DNA from 4 places in the Chryseobacterium sp. 2987 genome. Region 3 is predicted to be linked to each of the others. Evidence: riboswitches for the same ligand, from Rfam matches in the RefSeq annotation. Region 3 holds a riboswitch; each other region holds the start of a gene.
What was found. A riboswitch is a leader RNA that binds a small molecule or an ion and turns the genes downstream of it on or off. The one in region 3 is predicted to bind cobalamin.

Region 1 (4,361 bases), on a different contig from region 3:
AAAAAATTACTATTTATTAGTTTGTTGGCTGCAAGTCTTTCTTATTCGCAGGTAACAATAGGTTCAGGAACGAGAGTTGATTCCAACGTAGGCTTATCAGCTCCTATATCGATTTATTATGGATACAGTTTGTCTCAGCAGCTTTATCTAGCCAGTGAGATCGGAGGTCCGATGATGATTCAGCAATTAAAATTCTATACAAAAACGGCTCCGTCTGCATTGAATAATACAGGAGAAATAGAGGTCTGGATCGGTCACACCGCTTTGAATGGATTCCAGAATACCGTAAGCACCACCGGAGCAGGATGGATTCCTATAGCACAGCAGCAAAAATCACTTACAAGCGGAAGTGTTTCCATCAATGGAAATGAAATTACACTTATTTTAGATACCCCATTTTCCTACAATGGTACAGATAATCTTGTGATTACGGTGGATGAGAATCTGCCAGGAGATGACGGATCAAATTATCCCTTCTACCAGACTGCCGATTATACCGAGGATATGACACTCATCAACAGGAATGATGATGACAATCCTGATCCTGCCAACCCTCCGATGAACTATACAGGACCGTCTTCTACCTCCACAACCCAGGCACAGTCTAAAAAGTACAAGCCTATTCTTACGCTGATTGGTCAGAATTTAGGAGTAGCAGAAGTAAAAACAATCGGAGATGCAGAAGTTTCTCCTAATCCTGCTTCTGATTTTGTTACAATCACAAGCAAACGTTCTGTGAATTCTGTGGATATATTAGATCTAAACGGAAGAAGAATGAACAACTCAGGATTAATGGACAATAAAATAGATGTGAGTAACCTGTCTTCCGGAATTTACTTTCTGAGAATCAATTTTAAAGACGGATTGAGCACAACTAAAAAAATAGTCAAAAAATAACGACAGTTGTTTTTTTGTATTTTAATAGAGAGTTTCGGGCGGCCGGAGGCCGCCCGAAACTTTTTCCTCAAAATTTATAATCTCTTCTACTTAAGAAATCCCTTGTAACGATTCAACTATTTTAAAGTCTAATTAAAATAAAAATGGATTTTGATTTAAGTTCTATAAGGAAATATTATCTGTTTAAAAGCCATGATAATAGAGTATTTCAGAATATTCCGGATGAAACGGCTGAAGATTTAAATCTTGATTTCCTCTTTTTTAAACTGGATCAGACAAAATCCAAAATAGGGAGGCAGTATTTTTACTCCAAACTGAGGATCATCCCTCAAAATAAAGATCCTTTCTTTGACCATTACATGGACTACTGCAGTGAAAATAAAACGGATATTATTGAGAAAGAACTCGAAAAACTGAATAAATTTCATGATTATGAAATCATTGATCTGATTGAAAACAGAATTTTTATTAATCAGAAATACCTTAATTACGCAAAACTTTCACTCACCTTACTCTGTATTATCCTGGTCTGCGGTATTTTTGTGAAGCCTGTTCTCGGATTTATTGTTCCCTTGTTTTTAGTCAATGCTTATTTTCATTATGCCAATAAAAGCTATGTGGAATATTACAATGCGATTATTTCCAGATTATATACTGCCATTATAGTAGCGAAAAATATAAGCAAAACAAAGGCTCTGGCGGAAGAATATAAGACCATTGATCTCAAAAGATTAGTGCGGGTCATATGGTCGGCAAATGCAGCACAACAATTGGCGAAAAATGAGTTTCTGATCGTTTTCTGGTTATTACTGGAAATTGCCAGGATCACCTGCAATCTGGAGATTTTCGGATTCAGCAGGAACGTAAATATTCTGAATGCTTCCAAAGACAATCTGCTGAAAATTTATGAATATATCGGTAAAATCGATACTGCTGTAACCCTCTCTGAAATTAAGCATCAATATACGGTTTGCAGACCGGTTTTCAGTGAAAAGAAAGAAATAAAGGCAGAGAAAATTTATCATCCTCTGATTGATGACTGTGTGAAAAATGATCTGCATATTTCAGATTCCGGTATTGTTCTTACGGGATCAAATATGTCCGGTAAAACAACCTTTATGAGAAGCCTGGCTGTTAATGCACTGATGGCTCAGCTATTCGGATTTTGCTTTGCAGATGCTTATGAAGCTCCTTTCATGAAGATCTTAACCTCAATTTCAATTAAAGACGACATTAATGAAAACAAAAGTTATTATCTGGAAGAAGTATTAAGAATCAAAGATTTCTTTAATGAAAAAGAAGGTTTTAATCTGATCCTGATTGATGAAATTTTTAAAGGTACGGGAACCAAAGAAAGAATAGCCATAAGTAAAGCTGTTTTAAAAGCCATGAACTCTGAGCGAAACTTAATCTGCATTACCACCCATGATCTGGAAATAGCCCATTTCCTGGAAAAAAATAATTATGCCTTGTACTATTTTTCGGAAGAAATACAGGAAGATAAACTGAGGTTTACTTATCAGCTGAACCAGGGAGTCAATCAAAAACCAAATGCCATAAGAATTTTGAAAATGTACGGGTACCCCGAAGAACTCATCAAAGAGTCCTATACCTATCTTGAATAATTATGGCAATGGAATGCTTTTATAGAATACGGATCGGTTTCTTGAATTCATCGATCGCTACAAAAGTGAAATCACCAACAATTGCTCTTTCTCTTTCGTAAGAATACATCTGTTCCGTGTAGATTTCTACATTCACCTTCATACTGGTCTTTCCGACGTAAGATACTTTTCCGATCAGTTCTACAATCGTACCGGCAGGAATAGGCTTTTTAAAATCAATTTTGTCGCTGCTTACCGTGACCACTCTTTTACGGGCAAAACGGGTTGCCGTAATAAAAGCTACCTCATCCATCAGCTGCATGGCCGTACCTCCGAAAAGAGTATCATAATGATTCGTAGTGTTGGGGAAAACCGCTTTAAAAATCCTGGTTTCGGATGCTTCAATTCTTTCTTCTGTAGTCATATTTCATTATTAATTAAAGCGAGATGAAATAAATTAAAACAACAGAACAATAACAGGAATCATAGGAATTCCTGAAACAATTCATCGGATCAATAAACTTCAAATCGCGAAAGTTTTTTGTTTAAAGAAAAGGCAGGTCTCCTGACTTGTAACATCTTTTATCTCCTTCCCGTGCCCTGCACAGTGGATCTTTTGATAAAAAATTCAGTTACTTACAGTTGCGCGACAGTCCGTGATTTCCACACGGTTCCCTTTTAATCTGCGTAAAGCAGAACCAGTTTCTATGATGAATAAGTACAAAACTTTTTCAGTTGCAAAAATAAGGATAATACAGAGAAAAACAGCAATTATTCCGGATTATTATAAATGATCTGGCTCATTACCCTTCCTTCCTTGATCGTCCAGAGGGTAGTATACCTGTTTTCACCGGATCCGTTAATCATGTAGAGATAGATATGGTCGTTATCAAGAGCGGTTACACCAATATTGTTGAAATCCATGGTAGGTTGGAACATATTTTTAATCGCTTCACGAACAAAAACAGAACCTCTTCCCGGCTGCTGTACTCTGATTGATTTGATTTCAGTCATTCCTTCTGGAATTTCATTTTTGATACCCCACGGCTTTACTTTATCAATGGTAAGAATTTTTCCGTCAGCATCTTTTTCCTGCTTACGATAGCTTGCGTTGGAAGGATATACATCAATCACCACTTTGGTTCTTTGAGAGGTAGGGATCTTAGGATTGCTGTTGTCTGTGAAAATTAAAGATTTCCCGTTTTTAGATTTGGTAGGGGTAAAAGCAGGAAGCTGATCAACAAAAGAAATACGTCCTTTGTTTACCATTCCTTCTTTGTCAAGGGTTTCATACCTTACAAAAGGTTTATCATCATCTTGTTTTTCAGGATATTTAATCCAGATCCATTCCGTTTCTCCCGGAGCCGGTTTTACATAAACAAACACGTCCCCTTTACGCATACGGATCTTATCTACAATCTTTCTGTAATCCTCTTTGTGTACACGTACATTGGCATAACCTTCCTCAGCTTTTACAACACCGAAAGGAACTTTATTCTGCCCTTTAACAAATGCTAAAGAAAAAATACTGAAAGCGGAGAGATACAATGCCTTGTTTACAGAAATCATGATGAAATTTTTTTGACCCTCAAATATATAAATTAAAAACTTTTCGGAAGATAATTAAATTGTTTCAGTTCTTCAAAATCTTTGATTTTTCTCAAATAGGTTTGGGCGAGAAAGTAAATATCATCAGCCATCCTGAATAGAGGTTCATAATTGTGATCAGAAATAATAATGCCTTTATAGGCTGACTGCCTTTTGATGATTCTTTCCATTTCATCACAGAATTTAGGAGAAATCCCGCTGAAAGGTTCATCCAGCAAAATAAAATCAGCTTCAGAATAGAGGATAAGTAGT
Region 2 (4,361 bases), on a different contig from region 3:
TTGCCATAGTAATACAGTTTGTCATTCACAATCGTCATTCCGCTTACGGCAACATGAAAGTCTTTTTTAACCGCTCCGGTAGCAGCATCCACGAGAAACAGGCTGGATGGTATGTTGTAATAATCACCTCTGGAACTCACATAAAGATCTCCGTAATTATCTTTTCTAATGCGGTGAAGGTTAATGGCTACATCAATTTTTTTGGTCTCTGTAAAACTGTTAAGATCAATCACAGAAACTGTTTTGTCATAATTCGGGAACATATAGCCCCCGGAATTGGCTACATAAAGTTTATCTCCAATGATTTCCATTTCTTCAGGCTGATAACCTACCACTACCTGCCTTTCAATGGCCAGGGAAGCCGTATCAATTTCCACCACTTTCCCTGGTGGCGAATTCGGGTTTAATTCAACAGGACCGGCATAACTGCTGGCATACACTTTTCCTCCTTTGAATTTCATATACCGGCAGTTCTGCAGCTGTATCGTTTTGATACGTTTAGCCGTCTTGGCATCCAGCACTTCAATTTTGTTGGAAACATTCACCACTACATACATTTTACTTCCGTAGATCATAATATCATTTCCTACATCACCAAGCTCTTTAACCACATTCGGGTTGATCTCTCCATAGATATTCCGTTGATACGTTCCACTGGCATAATCATAATAATCAAGGGTACACTTGTTACTCCCCATGTTTCCTTCGTTCAGAAGATAAAAACCTTTGATGGGTGTATCTTCTCCGGCACCTACCTCTTCTTTTTCCGAGGGGATAACATAATCATCCGTCCGGCATGAGAACAAACAGAGCATGGAAAAAGCCAGAAGGCAAAAGTTTAGTTTTTTCATAATGTAAAACTTACAATGAGTTTAAAATTTCTTCCGGGCATAGGATAATTCCTTACCACGTCATAATATTGATTGAGGACGTTGTTGACTTCGAAACCGGCTTTGATCTGATGGAAATGCCAGTTGAATTTTTTCTGAACAGAAAGATCATGGGTATACCACGGCTGAAGATAATTGGCCCGGATGTTATTCAGCTGAGCATCGTAACGTTCTCCGGTATACATAAAACTGTAATTGAAACTCCAGTCTTTATAATCTGCCATCATGGAAAAAGTCAGGGCATGCCATGGTACGTAAGAAATCTGATCTCCGTAATAGTCTTCTTTTTTATCGGTATAATCCCCGGCTCTTTGATAAGTATAGCTTAGCAGAGGTTTCAGTTTCACTTTATTGATATCGAATTCAGCCTGAACATTGACATCCGCCCCCAGGATTCTTACTTCTCCGAGATTCGTCATCATCCACCTGAACAGATTGGTAGTAGGAACTGCGATGATCTTATTTTCCACTTCATTATAATATCCGTCTGCCTTCACATAAATTCCTTTAAAAAACTCATGGTCATACAGTTTCTGATAAGTAAAACCAACATCATACTGTCTGGTAAATTCAGGTTTAAGCATGACATTTCCGATCATGGTGTAATACAGATCATTGAAAGTAGGCATCCTGAAAATCCTTTTATAAAATGCCCTTACGGTAAAGTCTTTTGAATCAAAGGGCTGATAGCTCAGAAATGCAGAAGGGGTCCATTCCGTTTTATCGGGAGATTTTGCATTTTTTTCTACATTTTCATGTACAAAGGTTCCGAGTACACTTCCCAGAAATTTAAACCTTCTCCACTGATAGGTTGTAGCAAAGGCCAGTAATGAAGTATATCGGGTAGGAAATGAAAAATCCCTGAGACTGGCATCCAGATTATTGTACTGAAAATCAAAACCTGCGCTTACATCCCAGTCTTTAGTAATGGAATAGATATTAGATGAAGAAAGATAGAATTCCCTCTGAGTATAGGTATTATCGATACGAAGTGCTGTTGTTGATACATTAACTGTATCCAGAAATCTGGAATAATCGTAAGCAAATTTGGCTTTCACCTGAGTCTCAAATTTTGGGAACAGTTTTTTTCTGAAATTGGCCTGAATAAAATAGTTTTCATCCAGCATCTGCTGCCCTTTGGGACCGAAATCATTATTCACAATAGCTGTAGGAATTCCACGGTCTGAAATATATCCGTAACCCCGTACACTCCAGCTTCCGTCATTAAGGGTTCCGTTAAAACCGGTTTCAAAACGTTTGGCCCGGATGTAAGAATCATATCTTCTGGCAATGGTATCATTGGCAACAGAACCATCAGCATTTTTCTTTTCGTATTTATACTTGTACAATCCTTTGCTCTGAACAAATTCTGAACTGAAACTTGCGGAAACCCGATCTGAAATCTTCTGTTCTAAACGGAATGAAGGATTAAAGAGACTGATAGACCCTAATTTCAATCTAACCGTTACGTTCGTTTTTTGATTTCCTTTAAATACAGGTGTTTTAGGTTGTAGATAAATAGATCCCGAAGATCCGAAATCCTTTGCCGGCTGAAAAATTTCACTTTTCTGGCCGTTATATAAAGAAATTGACTCTATATCATCAAGGGAAAATTTTCCGAGGTCCACCACTCCGTTCTGTGCGTTTCCGAGTTGAATTCCATCATAAAAAACGCCGACATGCTGGCTTCCCATACTCCGGATATTCACCGTTTTCAGACCTCCCATTCCACCGTAATCTTTGATCTGAACACCGGAAAAATACCGAAGGGCATCTGCCACCGACTGACTGTTAAGTCTTTCCAGTTGTTCCCCCGAAAGAATCTGTGCCGGAAGAATTTCTTTAAAATCTTTTTTATAAATCTGAATAGGAAGAATCGTTTTCTCCCGGATGCTGTCCTTAGACTGTGAGAATACAAGATGAGAGGCTGCCACAAAAATTGTGATAGCTCCCTTTTGAATCAGAGAAGCAATAAGTTTTGTCACCATTAGCTCATTTAGAATAATGATGACGCTAATGGATATAAGAAAGCAACGACAAAGCACAGCATTCACTGCACAGAATCATTGTAGTCCTAAGCTTTATTCCACGAAAGCGTCAAACGTTCATCATCTGGCAGGTCTTCTGACTTACTCCGTTTCTGAAATCCTTCCCATTAAAAAACAGTGGATATATTATTCAAAAACTTTAGTGTGGAGCTTACAGCAGCGGGTCTGTCCCGGATTTTCACCGGATTCCCTTTTAAGCGCTTTTTACGGCTCACCAGATTCCGGCAAAGATAAACAATTATTAACACATTCAAAACATGAAATAACAAAATGATTTTCAATGGGATAAAAACATTTAACAATAACCTGTTGCCAGCAAAAGATAAACCCTACAGATAAAAAAATATCTGTAGGGTTTCACTTAAAAACACCTCTTCCCAAGCGATCAACTGTTCATCAAATCCCGATATTCAGAAAAATACTGAAACGGGATTTTGCCTCAATATCTCCTCCTGCCAGGTTGGTGTAAGCAGGCAGCATAATCTCGCTCCCGAGACTAAACTTTTTATAGGATGCTTCAAAGCCCAGCTTCCCATACAAAGCGCTTCCTGACGTGCGGGGTAATGCTTCTCCGTACTGTCGGTTGGTATCATATACTTCACCCTGAAATCCAGCCTTGGCAGATAAGATGGTTTTCTCGTTCCCTGCAACCTGATAAAATCCTGTTGCGGCATAATTCCATTGGTTTCCGAACTGATAATGCTTTTTATTTTCCGTTTTGATGGTATAATCCGTATTAATCAGAACTGCCAGCTTATTTCTCTGGAATTTATAATTCAATGCAGCCTGATAATCCCAGCTCCCTGTTCCCAGCTGAAAACTCGGATTAACTCCGGACATCCCTTTTTCGTCAAATTTACCTAAAGGAACTTTTATTCCCAGACCTCCATTAAGCTGATGGACATTCTCCTTTGAATTAACGATCTGATAAATTCCCATCAGGTTCAGATCTCCTATTCCATTGATACGGATGTCTCCCTGCATTGTTTTCTTTCCGTGAAAATGGAATGGCAGACTGGCATAAACACTCAGTTTTTTTGTCAGAGGAATTTTTCCCCAAAGCTGAAGCGTATTGAAATACTGATCCTGTGTAAGATCTTTCACAAACAAATTTTCTTTTGCCTTATAATGCTGGGCAAAATATTTAATCCCGATAAACTGAGGATTCAGCAACGATTCAAAACCTGAAGAGCCATTTCCGGCCGCACAACCGCAGGCATCGCAGTCATCAAGCAGTATTATTCTATTAGCATTATTGGAAACCTCCATGCTATCGTTAACAGTTTTAGCCTGAAATCCAACAGATACAACCATTCCTGTCATTACCATTATTGTTTTCGTGTTCATTATTCAGAAAATTTGGGGTTAGAAATAAAGTTTTTATCGGAAAGCGTTTTCAGAAAAGCAACAATAAACTGCTTTT
Region 3 (4,361 bases):
TATACAGACAATATGAGCGGATAAGACTATTTTAATATGTGTGGAGATAGATTATAGCCTATTTCTATAGAATCATAATGCGTCTTTTATAGTACCATTCTATAATAATCCTAACCATTAATTATATTCCAAGATAAACCCATATAAAAGCCCACTTTATTCAATAGGAGCGGGCTAAAGCCCGCTCCAAAAAAACAAAAACCCCTCTGGCTTTAACCAAAACTAAACCAAGAATTTGGAATTATAACCAATGATTTCCCAGTTTCTCCCTTGTCACATACTCCGCACTTGCTTCTCTTGCAGCCTCCACCATGGCAATCAGAGCCTTTTCCGTTTCATCCCAATGCCTTGTTTTCAGACCACAGTCGGGATTTACCCAAAGCTGCTGTGCCGGAATTACGGCTTGTGCCTTATTCAACAATTCTACCATTTCTTCTTTGGACGGAACTCTTGGAGAATGAATATCATAAACTCCCGGACCGATCTCATTCGGATATTTGAAATCAGCAAAGGCATGCAGCAGTTCCATCTGGCTTCTGGAACATTCTATGGTGATTACATCGGCATCCATATCCGCAATATTCTGGATAATGTCATTAAATTCAGAATAGCACATATGCGTATGAATCTGAGTAGCATCTTCCACACCGCTGGCAGAAATTCTAAAGGCTTCTACTGCCCATTTCAGGTAACTTTGCCAGTCGGATTTCCTCAACGGAAGACCTTCACGAATGGCAGGTTCATCAATTTGGATAACCCTGATGCCTGCTTTCTCTAGATCGGTTACCTCATCACGGATAGCCAGAGCAATTTGTTTACAGGTAAGAGAACGGGGCTGGTCATCCCGTACAAAAGACCATTGAAGGATGGTTACAGGACCTGTCAGCATTCCTTTTACCCATTTCGTAGTTAATGATTGGGCATATTGTGACCAATAAACGGTCATAGGATGAAGTCGGTGGACATCTCCATAAATAACAGGCGGTTTTACACACCGGCTTCCGTAGCTTTGTACCCAGCCATTTTGAGTGAAGGCAAATCCGGAAAGCTGTTCTCCGAAATATTCCACCATATCATTCCGCTCAAATTCTCCGTGAACGAGTACATCAATTCCTGTCTTTTCCTGCCAGCGGATTGTTCTTTCCGTTTCTTTTTTCAGTAGTTCATCGTAGTGTCCGGCAGTGAGTTCCCCTTTTTTGAATTTCGCTCTCCAGCTTCTTACTTCTTTGGTCTGAGGAAACGAGCCAATGGTTGTTGTTGGGAACAATGGAAGTTGAAGGACTTTCTGTTGGACTTCTTTTCTGATGTTGAACGGATTATTTCTCTGTGCATCTGCTTCAGTGGTTACGGAAATGCGGTCTTTAACTTCCTGATGATGAATAAGCGTTGATACTTTACGGTTTTCCAGTGCTTTCCTGTTTTCAGCTAATACCTGCAAAGTATGATAATCCGGATTTTCTGAAGCTAGCTTTTTCAAAACAGCGATTTCTCCAATCTTTTGTTTGGCAAAAGCCATCCATTGTTTAATTTCAGGAGACAAAACTTCTTCATTAGTTTCCGAGTCAAGATCGAAAGGAACATGGAGGAGCGAACAGGAAGGCGCAATAAAGACCCGTTCTGATCCGATTTCACTGACCGCTTTTTTAATCCAGTGAAGCGATCTTTCAAAATCGTTTTTCCAGATATTTCTTCCGTCCACAATTCCAAGAGAAAGGCTTAATGTGGTAGGAATTGCCTGTAAAACGTCATCCAACTGCTCAGGACAGCGCACTAAATCAATATGCAAAACATCTGTCGGAAGGGAAGAAGCCAGAGAAAGATTGTCTTTTAATCCTTCAAAATAAGTGGCAATGATCAGTTTAAGATCCGGAAACTGTTTTCTGATTTCACCATAAATATAGTGATACGTTTCTTTTGCTTTTTCATTTAAATCCAAACCGAGGAACGGTTCATCAAACTGAATGTATTCTGCACCGTGGTGTTCTAGCTCTTTTAAAATTTCAATATAAACAGGCAAAAGATTTTGAGCCAGATCCAATTTGTCGAAATCTTCTTCTTTTTCTTTACCCAAAAGCAGGTAAGTAACCAATCCGATAATGACAGGTTTCGCATTAATCCCGGATTGTTTGGCACGGATAAATTCTTTGATGATTTTATCTGAAAATAATCTGAAATTCTGGTTTTTCCTGAATTCAGGAACGATATAATGATAATTGGTGTCAAACCATTTGGTCATTTCCATGGCGGTGATGTCCAGACCGTTTTTCTGATAGCCTCTGGCCATAGCAAAGTAAAGATCAAGCTCTGAGTAAGATTCTTCAGAAGCAATAGCCTGATAACGTTCCGGAATGGCTCCAACGGTAAGCGCCATATCCAATATCTGATCATAATACGAAAAATCATTACACGGAATAAGATCGATGCCTGCTTCCTGCTGGATTGTCCAGTTGGCTTGGCTGATGGTTTCCCCGGTTTCCAGCAATTGTTGCAATGATGTTTTACCTGCCCAATATTGTTCACAGGCTTTTTTGAGTTCTCTGTTGCTGCCAATACGCGGGCAGCCAAGTAGGTGTGTTTGCATTTTCTTTCAAACTTTTAAATTAAACAATGGTTTAAAAGCTCTTTTGAATGCTTCGCTATGCCGCCGCGGAAAGAAAATAAAGGAAACGCAGAGATACAAAAAGGACGTAATTTTCCTGTTAACGGTAGAATACGTTCAAAGTATCATCTGTATGACCCAAAGCTTCAGACCGCGGAAGCATTGTCAATCCGGAACAGGCAGGTCTCCTGGCTTGCAGCGGCATCTGTCATCCTTCCCGCTTTTGGCAGTGGATATGCTGGGACAGAAACCTTTGGTATGCTGCTTACAGTTGCGCGACAGCTCGTGATTTTCACACGATTCCCTATTAATCTACGCTACGTAAAACCTCTTCCGTTTTGATGAAGTATTATAAAGAACAAAATAGGGGATAAAGATATAGAATTAAGATAATTGATTGGCTGTATTTTGAAAATTTAGAATAATATTTTGAATTGATCTTATTTTAAAGCTGAATATTCTGTATTTTTGAAAAAAATGACCGTAAAAAGAATATTATCCTGTGGAAAGACTTGATGAAAAGGATCTTCAGTTGCTGAGAATCCTGCAAAAGAATGCAAAACTGACCGTTAAAGAGCTGGCAAAAGAAATTAACCTGTCTCCGTCACCTGTTTTTGAACGGGTCAAAAGATTAGAACAGGAAGGTTATATCAAGCATTATGCAGCTGTTCTGGAAGCTGAAAAGCTGAACAGGGGTTTTACGGTTTTCTGCCAGATTAAGCTGAAAATTCATGACAGAGCTGTCGGAAATAAGTTTGTAAAAGACATCCTTAATATTGAAGAAGTAGCGGAATGTTACAATATCTCCGGCGATTTCGATTTCCTGCTGAAAGTTCAGGTAAGGGATATGAAACATTATCAGGATTTTGTCTTCAATACATTGGGATCGGTAGATTCTATCGGAAGCACACACAGTACTTTTGTAATGGCGGAGGTAAAAAATACCCATGGGGTTTCCATATAAATATTATAGAGGACAATATTATTTGCTCCTGACTTCCAGAATATTTTCTACAGGTTGCTCCGGATGTTCAAGATAAACTTTATTCATATCGACTTTTCGCAGCCAATCAGAAACTTTAAAACTCCGTAGCGGCAATTCTGTTGAATCTTTATTGATCTCAAAGCTCAGGCTTTTAATGGTATTTCCTCCACCGAAGGATTGTCCCCAGAACTTGTTTTTATCATAGCTGATAAGACGGTTGTCCAGATTTTTACCTTCTGTATCATAAACTTCCGGACGGGTATAGGTTTTATCAAAAGTCCATTGGGTAATATACCCGATTCCGTTAGAGTCAACTGTTAATTCATTTTTACTGAGTTTTGAAAGCACAAGATTGATTTCTCCGGAATATCCTTTGGGAACAATAATTTTTAAGGTTGGGGAATATAGTTTATAACATGAAACTATTAAAACAGGAATTGATGTTAAAAAAACAATTGATATAAATTTAGTTTTGCGGAATATAAGGCTCAATATAAAGGACAGAAACAAAATCAGCCCTATAACCATAACCAGTATAACGACAGAAACAAATATTCCCGAAAACAAACCCCCTCCCGGCATATCTTTCAGCTGGTATAAAAAATAGAGCAGTAAGAAGGCTGATAAAACAGGAGAAATTCTCTTTACAGTGTTCATACAGGTTTCGTTTTTAACAAATTTAAGCCAAATGTTCAGAAAGAACAATCGTTAAGGGTACTTAAAATCTTCAGTATAATTAGGATGGATTTTCGAATTAAGATCTGCTTATTAAAAATC
Region 4 (4,361 bases), on a different contig from region 3:
CATTACTGGAAGAGAAAATATTGTCCTTTTGAGTACTAAGGTCTGCACTTAAAAACGTTACTTCTGCTGTAGGAGACTGAAATTTACCTTCATTAGCAATCAGAAAGCCGTTTCCGTAGAATGCTTCAGGCTCATCATTGTCACTGCTACAGGAAGAGATACCCAAAAGCAGGGTAAAAGCAAAAAAGAGGGATAAAAGTTTGTGTAGTTTCATAATATTTTCAGTTTTAAAAATTAATGGTTGCGTAAATACTGTAGTTTCTCTTAGGCATAGGATAATAGTATACCGTCTGGTACACAGTATCGGTAAGATTATTAACTTTAACCCCTAGAGTATATTTTTTCAGGAAGGTTGCAGAAACTCCTGTATTTATGATAAAATAAGGATCAAGCGACGTTGCTTTGCTTTCATCCGTACTCGTGTAGGTAAGGCCGTTGAAAAGCCCCTGAACATACACTTTAAAGAAATCATATTGATATTCCGCTGTTCCGTTAGCTTTGTGTAAAGGAACATACATCATCTGTTTCTGGGTTTCTTTATTCACCGATTTAGAATAGGTATATCCTGCATTCAGTCTTAGCCCGTGCTTGCCCCAGTTTTTATGAAATGAAGCCTGTGTTTCCAGACCATAAGATTCAACTTTGTAGGTATTGAAAGCTCCCCAGTATCCGTAAGGAGTCGGAAGCCAGTTGATATAATCCTTAATATCCATGTAATAAGGACTTAAAGTAACTTTAAAATTACCAAAGAGGAACTCATGGTTCATATCGAGGTTGATGGAAGTTTCCGGTTTTAAATCACGGTTTCCGCCGGGCTGCCAGTAAAGATCATTAAATGATGGGAATCTGAAGTTTTTGGAAACACTTATCCCGGCATGATACCATTTCAAAGCATTCCATTTTCCTGAAAAGGAATACAGAAGCGGAGAAGAAATATCCTCAATGAAATTCTGCTTTACACCGGCTTCAAAACGGAGATCCTTTGTTGTAAAATACCTGATAATACCTGCTATAGATCCCACATTTCGACTGACCTTATCCAATCCCGATTCATAACCTTCCCCTTTATTGATCTGGAATTCCCCAATCGCATTGATATTGATCTTTGGAGTGATAAAATAATTGAAATCGTTCTTGAATATATAATTTTTTCCTTCGGCTCCGCTCGTTTTCGGACGGGTAATATCCCCGAAATACTGGAAATTATCCTCCGTATAAGCAGCCTTTAAACTATTGGAAAGATTCGTTGTATTAATATCCCAGGAGATAAGACTTCTTAAAGTCTGAGCGTTGTATTTGGTCTTATTTCCGTTAGGTTCAAAAATAGGGTAGTGCTGGGACGCATCGAAGATCTGGTTCTGCCATGAAATGGTCTGATGGTCCGCAATCTTATAGGAAGCCCCAATATTAAAGGCCGTATTGTAATATTTTCCGTTGAGATTATTATAGGGAGAACTTCCTGTTACAAATTCTGGAACCTTATAATCATTTTCACTGATCACATAGCTGCCCGATGCTTTGAAACTGAATTTTTCATTGCTGTAAGAAGCTTTGACAAAATTATTATAAGTCCCGAAAGAAGCAGCCTCCGAATATAAGGAAGCCCCAAATCCTCTGTTGAATTCCAGATTATTATTAAGATGGATACTGCCGCCAATGGCAGAACTTCCATACTGTACACTTCCTCCTCCTGCTTTCACTTCAAGCTGGTCATAGCCATAAAGCGGAATATTATTCACATCCCCTTGTCCTAAAAAAACAGAGTTGATGTTGATTCCGTTCCATACAAAAGCTGTGTGGCCGGCACTCGTTCCCCGAAAAGACGGTGAAGAAACAGCACCACGGCCATTCTCCTTCATATAAATCTGTGACTGGAACCGTAAAAGCTCAGAAAGACTAGTGGAATTCTTCTCAATATCTTTTGGAGTAATCGTATTGACGTGATGAAACAGTTTAACTTTGCTCATCTGGTTGTCAAATACATAAATGGTATCAATGGCCTTCTCCTGTCCTAAAAGAAAGCTGCCATATGACGAACAAAGCAGTAATAAAGATCTTTTTATATCCATACTAATTTCACTTTTCCTCCGAAAGTAATCTGTTTTTAGTTAGTATTCTGGCAGGTCTCCTGACTTTCGCGTTCTGCACCTTCCCGTATAAACAGTGGTTTGTTGCAGAAACTCTCATTGCGATTTACAGTTGCGGGGACAGTTTGGGGTTTTCACCCAATTCCCTATTATTTCCAATATGCTGGAAACCAAAATTTTTGCAAAGATAAGTTTTTAAATGTATTGGACAACAGGACAGAAAGATGAAACGATAAATGGGAAAACAGGCAGAATTCTATCAGATCCCATAGATTACGTAAATTTTTTGTTGGTTTGATATAATATAGTAATAAATTTAATTATTATCATGTTTTAAGGTGTAAGAAAATCAAATATTTTCATCCGTTTTACAATCAAATATTTTAAGAGCTAACACAGCCGAAGGCTAATCCACCACTTCATCGAATCAACGGAGTTGATTCCATCCTTAGCTCCCTAAAATCAAAAAGATCCAGAATAAGGCTTTGCGTGACAAAAAAATATCAAAAGAAGTAATACAAATTAGATTTTCCACAGATTGCACAGATTTTCTAGAAAAAGATCTGCGTCATCTGTGAGATTTGTGGGAACAATATGTATGAAGGTTTTGAAAAGCGATACTTTAAAAATCTGCAAAACCAGATGATCTACGAGCGTGAAATTTTCTCGGATTGATCAGGTTTTTCACCAAGAATTTAAATGAATTTCTATAGGTAAAGCTTTAAACTTTCATATGAAAGCGGTAAAATCTTTTGTGGTTAAAAAAGTTTTATTACCACAGACACAGATATTTTATTAGTGAATTCGTGGCAAAAAACAACAGATCTTCCATCCAGATTTTGAAATTCTTATCAGCTTTTACAAAAACGATGAATCAAAATAAAACGGAAGCAAATCTTTAATCGCATGTACTTTAAAAACTTCCTCGTTCATACTTGAAAAATAAAGTTCTATATTTTCGTTCTGTTTGGTTTCAAATTCTATTAAACTCTGACGGCAGGCTCCACATGGTGGGATCGGAGGATTTTTCTCATGAAATTCCTTAGGTCCGCCCACTACAAAAATCTTTTCTATTTTAACATCCGGAAAATTGGCGGCTACCCAGAAAAGTGCTGTTCTTTCTGCACACAATCCTGATGGGAAGGCTGCATTTTCCTGGTTGTTACCCGAATAGATTTCTCCGTTTTCAAGAAGTACGGAACAGCCTACCAGAAACTGGGAGTAAGGTGCGTAGGCATTTTCGCGGGCCTGCTTGGCTCTTTCGAATAATTTTTTTTCAATATCGCTCAGTTCGCTGCTGTTTTTAAAATACTCGTAACTGATCTGTAGGTCTTTTTTCATATATTGTACGACTAAAAAAGGGGGGCTAAAATTAGTTCTTTTTAATCAGGTGGGCAATATTTTTTGCTCATTAGATCATTAACCTGAAATTCAAAAGATTAAAATGCTTTATACACCAATAAAATTCAGAAACGTTGAAGTAAAAAACCGTTGGGTGATGTCACCAATGTGCATGTATTCCTGTGAAAACGGACTGGCCAATGACTTTCATTTTGTACATTACGGAAGCAGGGCGCAGGGCGGAACAGGACTGCTCATGGTAGAAGCTACCGGAGTAGAGCCACAGGGAAGGATCACCAATAAATGTATGGGAATATGGAATGATGAACAGGCAGACCAGCTTAAAAAGATCGTTGATTTTGTTCATACCCATTCAGAAAGTAAAATAGGAATCCAGCTGGCCCATGCAGGAAGAAAAGGTTCAACATGGAATAATCAGCAGATTTCTCTTGAAGAAGGTTGGGAAACGCTGGCTCCGAGCCCGATTCCTTATCATCCTTCAGAAAGAATTCCTCATGTTCTGACTACTGATGAGGTTAAACAGCAGGTACAGAATTTTAAAGAGGCTACCAAAAGAGCGGTAAAAGCAGGTTTTGATATCATAGAAATCCATGGAGCGCATGGATATCTGATCCATCAGTTTCTGTCACCGCTTTCCAATATAAGAACAGATGAATATGGCGGAAGTTTTGAAAACAGAATCCGGTTTTTAGTAGACATCGTAGACGCTGTGAATGAAGAACTGGGCGCAAATACGGCTCTTTTTGTCAGGATTTCCGGAACCGAATACGCGGAAAATGGCTGGAATATTGAAGACAGCGTTCAATTGGCTAAAGTGTTAAAAGAACATTCTGTTGATCTTGTTGATGTTTCCAGCGGAGGAAATATCCATGGAGCGAAAATCTCTGTTTTTAACGGGTATCAGGTTCCGTT

Region 1: it holds a riboswitch for cobalamin, as region 3 does, so the genes downstream of both, J2Y40_RS07115 (acyl-CoA thioesterase) here and metE (5-methyltetrahydropteroyltriglutamate--homocysteine S-methyltransferase) in region 3, are expected to answer to the same signal.
Region 2: it holds a riboswitch for cobalamin, as region 3 does, so the genes downstream of both, J2Y40_RS18300 (TonB-dependent receptor domain-containing protein) here and metE (5-methyltetrahydropteroyltriglutamate--homocysteine S-methyltransferase) in region 3, are expected to answer to the same signal.
Region 4: it holds a riboswitch for cobalamin, as region 3 does, so the genes downstream of both, J2Y40_RS00160 (TonB-dependent receptor domain-containing protein) here and metE (5-methyltetrahydropteroyltriglutamate--homocysteine S-methyltransferase) in region 3, are expected to answer to the same signal.

What each region holds. Positions count from the first base shown of each region.
Region 1 covers NZ_JAVDUN010000002.1:464,098-468,458, reverse strand. Annotated here, with positions in the region: gene J2Y40_RS07125 (T9SS type A sorting domain-containing protein) at 1-897, shown strand, start outside; gene J2Y40_RS07120 (MutS-related protein) at 1,041-2,522, shown strand; gene J2Y40_RS07115 (acyl-CoA thioesterase) at 2,542-2,925, opposite strand; cobalamin riboswitch at 3,039-3,219, opposite strand; gene J2Y40_RS07110 (hypothetical protein) at 3,273-4,070, opposite strand; gene J2Y40_RS07105 (ATP-binding cassette domain-containing protein) at 4,103-4,361, opposite strand, start outside.
Region 2 covers NZ_JAVDUN010000006.1:137,953-142,313, forward strand. Annotated here, with positions in the region: gene J2Y40_RS18295 (YncE family protein) at 1-851, opposite strand, end outside; gene J2Y40_RS18300 (TonB-dependent receptor domain-containing protein) at 848-2,878, opposite strand; cobalamin riboswitch at 2,987-3,172, opposite strand; gene J2Y40_RS18305 (transporter) at 3,335-4,285, opposite strand; gene J2Y40_RS18310 (cytochrome-c peroxidase) at 4,285-4,361, opposite strand, start outside.
Region 3 covers NZ_JAVDUN010000011.1:40,110-44,470, forward strand. Annotated here, with positions in the region: gene metE (5-methyltetrahydropteroyltriglutamate--homocysteine S-methyltransferase) at 242-2,581, opposite strand; cobalamin riboswitch at 2,760-2,946, opposite strand; gene J2Y40_RS21895 (Lrp/AsnC family transcriptional regulator) at 3,102-3,563, shown strand; gene J2Y40_RS21900 (hypothetical protein) at 3,582-4,241, opposite strand.
Region 4 covers NZ_JAVDUN010000001.1:27,928-32,288, forward strand. Annotated here, with positions in the region: gene J2Y40_RS00155 (YncE family protein) at 1-214, opposite strand, end outside; gene J2Y40_RS00160 (TonB-dependent receptor domain-containing protein) at 228-2,069, opposite strand; cobalamin riboswitch at 2,101-2,277, opposite strand; gene cdd (cytidine deaminase) at 2,946-3,428, opposite strand; gene namA (NADPH dehydrogenase NamA) at 3,532-4,361, shown strand, end outside.